3 regions of the Kribbella sp. CCNWLW201 genome follow, and region 3 is predicted to be linked to each of the others. Evidence: riboswitches for the same ligand, from Rfam matches in the RefSeq annotation. Region 3 holds a riboswitch; each other region holds the start of a gene.

What was found. Region 3 has a riboswitch for cobalamin ahead of V9K99_RS41455 (ribonucleoside-diphosphate reductase subunit alpha). Riboswitches for the same ligand answer to the same signal wherever they lie in the genome.
Region 1: it holds a riboswitch for cobalamin, as region 3 does, so the genes downstream of both, V9K99_RS18245 (putative cobaltochelatase) here and V9K99_RS41455 (ribonucleoside-diphosphate reductase subunit alpha) in region 3, are expected to answer to the same signal.
Region 2: it holds a riboswitch for cobalamin, as region 3 does, so the genes downstream of both, cobN (cobaltochelatase subunit CobN) here and V9K99_RS41455 (ribonucleoside-diphosphate reductase subunit alpha) in region 3, are expected to answer to the same signal.

The regions. Positions count from the first base shown of each region.
Region 1 is NZ_JBBCBQ010000003.1:589,258-592,527, reverse strand. It holds gene surE (5'/3'-nucleotidase SurE) at 1-593, shown strand, start outside; gene V9K99_RS18250 (3-keto-5-aminohexanoate cleavage protein) at 584-1,279, opposite strand; cobalamin riboswitch at 1,521-1,646, shown strand; gene V9K99_RS18245 (putative cobaltochelatase) at 1,717-3,270, shown strand, end outside.
Region 2 is NZ_JBBCBQ010000003.1:595,077-598,346, reverse strand. It holds gene V9K99_RS18270 (acyl-CoA desaturase) at 1-813, opposite strand, end outside; gene V9K99_RS18265 (GAF and ANTAR domain-containing protein) at 817-1,515, opposite strand; cobalamin riboswitch at 1,747-1,873, shown strand; gene cobN (cobaltochelatase subunit CobN) at 1,909-3,270, shown strand, end outside.
Region 3 is NZ_JBBCBQ010000018.1:65,674-68,943, forward strand. It holds gene V9K99_RS41455 (ribonucleoside-diphosphate reductase subunit alpha) at 1-1,554, opposite strand, end outside; cobalamin riboswitch at 1,697-1,849, opposite strand; gene V9K99_RS41460 (DinB family protein) at 1,910-2,491, opposite strand; gene V9K99_RS41465 (Fic family protein) at 2,572-3,270, opposite strand, start outside.

The DNA.
Region 1 (3,270 bases), on a different contig from region 3:
CCTTGTCGGAGGACGAGGACGGCATCACTTATCACGGCATCGACGGCACTCCGGCGCTCGCGGTGACACTCGCGTCCGTTGGGGCGTTCGGGGCCGCGCCGGACCTGGTCGTCTCGGGGATCAACCGCGGCCACAACATCGGCGTACCGATCTTCCACTCCGGCACCGTGGCCGCCGCCCTGACCGCGGCCGGCCAAGGTCTGTCGGCGGTTGCCATCAGCATCGACTCCGAGGACCCTGCGCATTGGGGCACCGCGGGCGCGGTGGCCGCTGAGGCGCTGACCTGGATCGTGCCGGAGCCGGCCGGGACCGTCCTGACCATCAACGTCCCGGACCGTCCCCTCGACCAGCTGGCCGGCGTACGGCACGCCTCGCTGGCCCCGATCACGCGCTCCCGCATCACCGGCACCACAGCCCCAACCGGCGAACCAATGATCGAACTCGAGCCACCCGCCGCAAACCCAGTCCACAACTCCGACGAAGCCCTCCTAGCCGCCGGCTTCGTCTCCGTAACCCCAATCATCGGCATCCGCGAAGTAAAAGACGACACCGCCGCCACCGCCCTCGCCAAACGCCTCTCCGGCTACAGGTAGCTCAGTAGGTCTGCGTTGCTGCGGACTTGTTGGCCGTCGGGGCCGGTGAGCATGTCTTCGAAGCCGAGGCGTACGTCGTACCCCTTCTCGGAGGCCCAACGCAGTACCGGCCAAGCCCATTCGTTCTCGCCGTGCGCGAGTACGTCGGTCGTCGGGAGTACGGCGAGGGTCGCCTGAGCGGCCGCGATTCCGTCGGATCCCGGTGAGATACCGGGGATGGCTTCGACCAGCACACGGGTGACGGGGCCGCCCCAGGCGACGTAGTCCTCCGCCGCAGCCGGTGTGAACAGACCGGCCTCGATCTCGATCCCGCGCTCGATCAGCAGGTCGGCGATCTGCTCGGCGCCTACCTCGTGGAAGTTCACACTCGCGAAGTCAGGCCCGCGATCCCACTCGGCCAGGAGCGCCAAGCGTTCCCACAGATCCGGGACGATCCCCTCGCGCGTGGACACGCCGATCGGAATGCCGGGACACCGCGTACGCACGGCCTCAACCGCGTCGCGAATATCGGCCCACCGCAGACTCTCCTTCTCGTCCGCCCCACGCGGATGCAGGTGAATCGCCCCCGCCCCGGCCTCAACCGCCGCCTCGGCCTCCCGAGCCAATCCCTCCGGCGTCACCGGCACCGCCGGATGATCAGCCCGCGACCGATCCCCGTTCAGACATGCCTTGACCAGCCGAGCCATGAAACCAAGCTAACGGACAACCCCGCAGCCCGCTTCTGAGCGAGGCGCGGAGGGCGGCCAGTGCCCCGGCTCCGGCGAAGACTTCGGTTCTCTCGTCGGCATCCGCGCGGGCCGGCCAGTCCCGCTGACGCGCACCGAGTCGTAGATCTCTGCTGGTTCCAGGCGATTGCAGCGACCAAGATCCACGACTCGGTGGCTGGAGGGTGTGAACCTCGTCGCTGAGGATGGGGTGGGGGTGTGCCATGATCGGGCCGACGGTTGTGGAGGAACACCGGTGACTGGCTGCGGCCGGGAGTCCGGGGCGGTCCCGCCACTGTGACCGGGGAGACCCGGGAGCCAGGACATCCGCGTCCGTCCGCCGGCCTGCGATCTCCGCGGTACGGCGTACCAGCTGCCGAAGCGGGCGTGGACACCCGCTCGACGAAGGGACCCCGCCGATGCGGCCTGCTCCGATCACCTCCGGCAACCTGCGCTCCGGCGCCTCCGGGTTCCCGTTCACAGCGGTTGTCGGGATGGAGGATCTGCAGCTGGCGCTGATCCTGGCCGCCATCTCACCCGCGATCGGCGGCGTGCTGATCCGCGGCGAGAAGGGCACCGCCAAGTCGACGGCCGTCCGCGCGCTGACCGAGATCCTCCCGCCGGTCGACGTCGTACCCGGCTGCCGCTTCTCCTGCGACCCCGACCACCCGGATCCAGGGTGTCCCGACGGCCCGCATCAGTCGGACGCCGAGGCGTTCACCCGGCCGGCGCGGTTGGTCGAGCTGCCTGTCGGCGCGACCGAGGACCGCGTGCTTGGCTCGCTACATCTGGAGAAGGCGCTGGCCGAGGGCGTCACGGCGTACGAGCCTGGTCTGCTCGCTGCCTCGCATCGCGGGCTCCTGTACGTCGATGAAGTCAACCTCCTGCACGACCACCTGGTCGACGTACTGCTCGACGCCGCCGCGATGGGTCGCGCGACCGTCGAGCGCGACGGCGTGTCCGTCACCCACCCGGCCCGCTTCGTCCTGGTCGGCACGATGAACCCGGAGGAGGGCGAGCTCCGCCCGCAGCTCCTCGACCGCTTCGGCCTGACCGTCGACGTGGTTGCCAGCCGCGATCCCGCCGTCCGCGTCGAGGTCATGCGCGCCCGTCTCGCCTACGAGGCCGACCCGGAGGGCTTCACCGCGAGGTACGAGGGCGCGCAGAGCGAACTCGCCGAGCGCATCGTCAAGGCCCGCGACCTGCTGTCCGAAGTGATCCTGACCGACTCCGCGCTGCGCCAGATCGCCGAGATCTGCGCGTCCTTCGACGTCGACGGCATGCGTGCCGACCTCGTCACCGCACGTACGGCGGTCGCCCACGCGGCCTGGTCGGGCCGGACGGTCGTCGAGGTGGACGACGTACGTGCGGCCGCCAAACTCGCGCTGCCGCACCGCAAGCGCCGCAACCCCTTCGACGCGCCGGGCCTGGACGAGGACCAGCTCGAAGAGGCGATCAACAACAGCACCCCACCCGAGGACCCAGACGACGACCCGGACGGTCCCGGAGGCGGCGGCGCGGACCCGTCCGACCCGGACGGCAGCAACTCCGCCGACCCCGCGGACCGGTCCGACTCCGATCCAGCCGAGCCCGACGCCTCAGACCCGGCCGAGCCTCAGACGCCCGACCCGGCCAAGGACGAGGCGAACGGTCCCAGACCAGGCCCGGCGCCCGTCGGCGAGGTGGTCGGCAGCTCCGAGCCCTTCAAGGCTCGTCTGCTCAGCGTTCAGTCCGCCGGTGCCGGCGTCGCCGGTCGACGGTCGCGAGCGATCACTGACGTCGGCCGCGTGGTGGGGGATCGGCCACGCATCGGACGAGAGTCTGGCCGGCCGCATCTGCTGGCAACCATCCGCTCGGCCGCACCTCACCAGCAGGCGAGGGGGAGGAGTGGTCCAGGCCTTACGGTGCGACCGGCGGACGTCCGGCTCGCTGTCAAGGAAGGCCGTGAAGGCAACCTCGTCCTCTTCGCCGTC
Region 2 (3,270 bases), on a different contig from region 3:
GTGGCGTGCGCAGGTGGGGTCGGCGTGGTGGAGGTTGTGCCAGGACTCGCCCTGGCTGAGGATGGCGAGCCACCAGACGTTTCCTGATCGGTCGCGGGCGGTGAATGGTTTGTCGCCGGTGACGTGACAGATCGAGTTGATCGAGAACGTGACGTGGTGCATGAGGGCGATGCGGACCAGAGTGCCCCAGAAGAATCCGGTCGCGGCACCGTGCCATGACCTGTCCCACAGTCCACCGATGAACGCCGGTGCCAGCAGCGAGATCGCCGCCAAGCTGCGGAAATGCCGGGAAATCGAGGCCATGTCGCGGTCGTTCAGGAGGTCCGGGGCATAGTGCTTCGGGTCGGCGCGATCTTCACCCCAGAGCACCCACCCGACGTGGGCGAAGATGAATCCTTTGGTCACCGCCCACGCGGTGGTGCCGTAGCGCCAGGGCGAGTGCGGATCGCCCTCTCGGTCGGAGAACTTGTGGTGTTTGCGGTGGTCGGCGACCCAGCGGATAACAGGGCCTTCGAGCGCCATACTGCCGGCGATGGCGAGTCCGATCTTGAGCCCACGCTTGCTCTTGAACGCGCCGTGGGTGAAGCCCCGGTGGTAACCGGCGCCGATGCCGGTGGCCGTGATCACGTAGAACACGACCAGGAGGACGATGTCGTGCCAGCCGATCCAGCCGCCCCAGGCGACGTAGATCCCGGGCAGAAGCGCAAGGGTGGGTACGACGATGAACACCCAGATCAGCCCACGCTCGAGCCTGCCACCAACGGGCTGGAACTCGACCGGAGGCGAATCATCGGAACCTGCTGCTGAAGTCATGGTTCACTCCTGGATGCCGGCTTCGTGTGATCTGGTGGACAGCCGCCGGTTGGTGACCAGTTCGTCGGCCACGATCCGGAGCTTGACGTTGTTGTCTCGTGAATAGCGACGGAGTACGGCGAACGCCTGGTCGGCGTCGATCGCGAAGCGTTCCATCAACAGTCCCTGGGCCTGACCGATCAGTGTGCGGGTCTCCACCGCCTGCGTCAGCGTCGACACCTCCCGGACGCTCGCGACCGCGACTGCGGTGTGCCGGGCCAGCAGACGCGCGGTCGCCTCATCGGCGGCGGTGAATCGGCCCGGAGAGGCCCGATAGATGGTGAGCGCGCCCAGGGTCGACTGGGTGGTGAACAGCCAGACGGTGAGCACATTGCGCAGACCAAGCTCGGCCACCCGTGGACTCCACTGCGGCCACCGCGGGTCGACAACGGTGTCGCAGACCAAGACGCTGTGGTGCTCCCGGCTCACCGGGACACAGGGCCCCTCGCCGTACTCCAGTTGAAGCTGATCAGCCTGCTCCACCCGCCGGTCCGTGACACCGGCCGTCTGCAAACGCCTACCGCGCTGAACCAGGACCACTCCGGCGCAGTCGCACCCGGTGGTGCGCAGCGCGTAGTCCAGCACTCGCGTCATCGTCTCGGCCATGCTCGCCGCGTCGTACATCTCGACCGCCAACTGCGCGAACTCGGCAGCTACGACCACGTCTGTCGCGGGCGAACGTGACCTGGGTCGGTGTCTGTCGGCTGCCAGGCGCTGATGATCCGGAGTGCGTGTGAGAGACATGGGCCCGACTCCCTGCATGACAGAGCATTGGAGGGCCGTCGGGTCTGGGGCGGCCGAGCACGCCGTTCCGAAGCCGGAACCGGTGTGATATTTCGAACGATACCGCCAATCCGCACCGACGGCGCCGCTGAGGCACCGAGCTGTTACTCCACCGTCGGCTAGAGTCAGCGGGGTCATCCGACGGCATCAGCAGGAACCCGGTGTGAGTCCGGGACGGTCCCGCCACTGTGACCACCTCGCGTGGGAGTCAGGAACTGCCGCCGTCGAACCTCCGGACGGGGCGTGGACACCCCGAGGAAGGACCGGTCGCGCATGCTCGCGAACCTCCTGCTGCTCTCCACCGCCGACACCGACCTGCTCGCCGCCGCCGAGGCGGACGCCGGCTGGAAGGTCGCGAACCCCGCCCGGCTCGATCTCGACGCCCTCACTCCGCTGCTCGAGGCCGCCGAGATCGTGGTGGTCCGCCTGCTCGGCGGTCGCCGGGCCTGGGAAGAGGGGCTCGACGCAGTCATCGCGTCCGGCAAGCCGGCGGTGGTGGTCAGCGGCGAGGCGGCGCCCGACGCCGAGCTCATGTCGCTCTCGACCGTGCCCGCCGGCGCGGTCACCGAGGCCCTCGCCTACCTCCGCGAAGGCGGCTCGGAGAACCTGCGCAACCTGGCCGGGTTCCTCCGCGACACGCTGCTACTGACCGGCGACGAATTCGATCCGCCGCGGGCACTACCGGCGTACGGGGTGCGGGGCACGTTCGTCGAGGACGAGCGGCCGGTGGTGGGCATCGTCTACTACCGCGCACACGAGATCTCCGGGAACACCGCCTTCGTCGACGCCCTCGCCGCTGCGGTTTCAAAAGCAGGCGCCCAGCCGCTGCCCGTGTACTGCGGCACACTCCGCGGACTGGATCCGACGTCGGCCGGGAACGCCAGGCTGTTCGAGCTGCTGCGGAAGTGTGACGTCCTCGTCACCACCTTGCTCGCCGCCGGCGGTTCCGTCGCGGCCGACGCGAGCGCGGGCGGTTCGGACGACGCGTGGGACGCGGGTGCGCTCGCGTCGCTCGACATCCCGCTGATCCAGGGTCTCGCGCTGACCTCGACGCGCGAGCAGTGGCTGGCCAGCGACGCGGCGGTGAGCCCGCTGGACGCGGCGACCCAGGTCGCGATCCCCGAGTTCGACGGCCGCATCATCACGATCCCGTTCTCCTTCAAGTCGTACGACGAAGACGGCCTGGCCCGGTATGCGCCGGACCCGGAGCGATGCGATCGACTCGCCGGGACCGCGGTCGCGCACGCCCGGCTCCGGCACGTCCCGGCCGCCGAGAAGCGGCTCGCTCTGGTGCTGTCGTCGTACCCGACCAAGCACGCGCGGATCGGGAACGCGGTCGGTCTCGATACCCCGGCGTCGGCGGTCGTCCTGCTCGGTCAACTCAAGGACGCCGGCTACGACCTCGGTGATCTCGACCTGAGCGAGCTCCAGGGGCCGGACGGTGCGGACGGGCTGATCCATCGGCTGATCGCGGCCGGCGGTCACGACGTCGACTGGCTGACCGACGAGCAGTTGGCCACCGCGGTCGCGAAGATCCCGCTGTCGGTCTATGCCCAGTGGTTCGGCCGCGTCCCGGAATCGTTGCGTGAGGCAATGACCGAGGCCTGGGGTGCGGCGCCCGGCGAGTTGTACGTC
Region 3 (3,270 bases):
GTCGGCGGCTTCCTCATAACCGCGGTAGGCCGTGGCGAACGCGGCGCCGTACAGGTCGTGGAGGTCGGGAACCTCGTCGGGGGAGAAGAGGGTCCACTGGCCGTCCGCCTCGACCCGCTGCATGAACAGGTCGGGAACCCAGTTCGCCGTGTTCATGTCGTGAGTCCGGCGCCGCTCGTCGCCGGTGTTCTTGCGGAGGTCGAGGAACTCCTCGATATCGATGTGCCAGGTCTCCAGGTAGGCACAGACCGCGCCCTTGCGCTTACCTCCCTGGTTGACCGCGACCGCGGTGTCGTTGGCGATCTTCAGGAACGGTACGACGCCCTGCGACTCACCGTTGGTGCCGCGGATCTTCGCGCCGATGCCGCGGACCGGGGTCCAGTCGTTGCCGAGACCGCCGGAGTACTTGGCGAGCAGGGCGTTGTTGCGGATCTTGGTGAAGATGCCGGCCAGGTCGTCCTCGACGGTGGTCAGGAAGCACGACGACAACTGCGGCCGGGTCGTCCCGGCGTTGAACAGCGTCGGCGTCGACGACATGAACCGGAACGAGCTGAGCAGCTCGTAGAACTGGATCGCCCGTGCCTCCCGGTCGTCCTCGCGCAGCGCCATCCCCATCGCGACCCGGAGGAAGAACACCTGCGGCAGCTCGTACCGGACCTTGTCGATGTGCAACAGATAGCGGTCGTACAGGGTCTGCAGGCCGAGGAACGCGAAGTCGAGATCCCGCTCGGGCCGGATCGCTGCGGCGAGCCTGGTCAGGTCGAACGCGGCCAGCTCCGGGTCGAGCTGACCCGCCTCGATCCCGGTCCGGATGTACTCCGGGAAGTACGCCGGGTACGCCGTGGTCATATCGGCCTGGCTCGCCTGACGCGGCCCACCATGGACGCGACCGAGCGCCTCGCGGCGGATCTGGTCCAGCAGCAGGCGGGACGCGGCGAAGCTGTACTGCGGCTCGGTCTCGACGTAGGACCGGGCGGCCATCACCAGCGCGAGCTCCACCTCGTGCTGCGCGATGCCGTCGTAGCAGGAGCCGAGGGTCTCGTCGAGGATCAGGTCGGGGTCGACAGAGTCGAGGCCGTCGGCCGCCTCCGCGACGATCACGCGCAGCCGGTCGACGTCCAGCGGTGAGGTGCTGCCGTCGGCGGCGCGGACGCTGATCGCCGGCTTCTCGGTGACGCCGGCCGGGTCGGCGGGCGTGCGGGCCTTGGTGCGCTCTTCCCGGTACAGGACGTACGCGCGGGCAACCTGGTGCTCACCGGTGCGCATCAGCGCCAGCTCGACCTGGTCCTGGATGTCCTCGACCTGGACGCTGCGACGGGCGTCACCGCGGCTGGTCAGGGCGTCGACGACCCGGCCGGTCAGGTCGGTCACCAGGTCGCGGACCCGGTGCGTGCTGCCGGCCTCGGCTCCCTCGACGGCGAGGAACGCCTTGGTCATGGCGACCGAGATCTTGGCCTGGTCGAATGCGGTACTGCTGCCGTCGCGGCGGACGACGGTCAACTGGATCGGTTGGGCGGCCTCGATGGCCGCCACCGATCGGGATGACGAAGCGATGGTCACAGATGCTCTTTCCACACGAGTTCGGAGGATCGCGGACACTCGCGGGTGGGGAGCATGACGGGACAGGCAGCACCGGCCGGGATTACTCCTGTCACGCCCTGCGACCCGCCCTCGAGGTCTCGGACCGCGTGCACCGGCGGTGCACGCGCCGGTGGCAGGTATCCGGACTCGCGGAAGGCTTCCGCTCACCGTTGCGGGGCAGCTCCGGAGTCGCACCGGATTCCCCTGTTGCCTCGGAACGGCCCACCAAGTCAGCCGGCCGCTCCGAACCACCAGCAGTAGCGATGCTAGGCCGCCACACCTAGATCTAGTGGTAGCGCCACGCCGCGTGTCGCACATGTTGTGGTCCTCACGCTGCTGCCGCATAGAGATCCTGGAGCGTCATGATCTCCGAGCCGTGGTGGATGAGCTCGCGGTTGAGGCGCAGCACGACGTGACCGAACGGCTCGCCGGCGTCGAGCTCGGTCGCCTGGCTGAGGCCGACGGTCATCACCTGTTCCTCGTCCAGTGCGGCGATCGAGTCCTGCCACGCATCCACCCAGTGCGTCAGCCAGGCGACCGCGTCCCGGGCGTTGCCGTGCAAGGTGATGTCGGCGCGCCCTTGCCGGCTCCCGCCGAACGTCCACTCCCAGCGTTCGAAGAACTGCTCGGTCAGGTGGGCGATCAACCACGCGATCGTCCGCGGCCCGCGGTGGTCGGGCTCATCAGGCCATTGGGCGACCCACTCCCCGGAGCCGAGTGATCGGAACCGGCCGGCGTAGTGGCGCCGTACGACGGTCAGCGCCTCGCTGCTCGGCTGCCAGAAGTACTGCTCGTCGGTCAGCTCGGCGAGCCGGCCGGACAACACCATCCAGCTGAAGCCGAGCTGGCCGCGGACCATCGCCATCGCCGATGGGCGGTGCAGGATGTCCCAGTCGAACGGCTCCGGCATCACGTTTCCTCACGCTCCCCGTCGAGATTTGCAGCAGGATCGAACATGTGTTCGAATTCTTGCCTGACGGGAGGAGAAAGTCAATGTGCACGGTGTGTTGGTTCTGGCCTCGACGGCACTGGTCTGGTAGGCGGTTCGATCCTGGTATCGGCCGCCGGGCTGGCGAAGCGCCGTTCGAGCAGGGTGAAGGCGTCGATCAATTCGGGCGCCTCGTAGACGCGGTTCCGCCGACCGTCGGTGACCTCGCGCAGGATGCGAGCCTCGACCAACCTGGCGAGTGCCTGGTTGGCGGCCTGTTGCGATCGGTCGATCAGCCGCGCTGCGCCGGCCAGGGTGAGCACAGGCGCGGCCGGGAGCGTATCGATCAGCAGCTCCACGGCCGAGCCGGCCCGGATCGGTGCGGCGCGCTCACGCCAGGCGGTCTTGAGGTCGGCCGCGGTTCGCTCGAATCGCGCCGCCTCCGCGGTCGCGTGACTGCACGCGGCGGCGAACATGAGCAGCCACTGGTTGGCCGCCGTCCGGGCGCGTGGGCCGGTCGGCTTGCCGATGTGCCGGAAGGCGGTGAGCGCCTCGACGTACTGCGTCGCGTGCGTCGCGAGGGACAGCGACACCGGCGGGACGGTCCGCTCGACCAAACCTTCCGCGCGCAGGATCAGGTGGATCAGTGCCCGCCCGGTCCGTCCGTTGCCGTCGGCAAAGGGGTGGATCGTCTCGAACTGGGCGTGCGCGATCGCGGTCTTCGCCAGCACCGGCAGGCGAGACTCGCGGACGAATGTCAT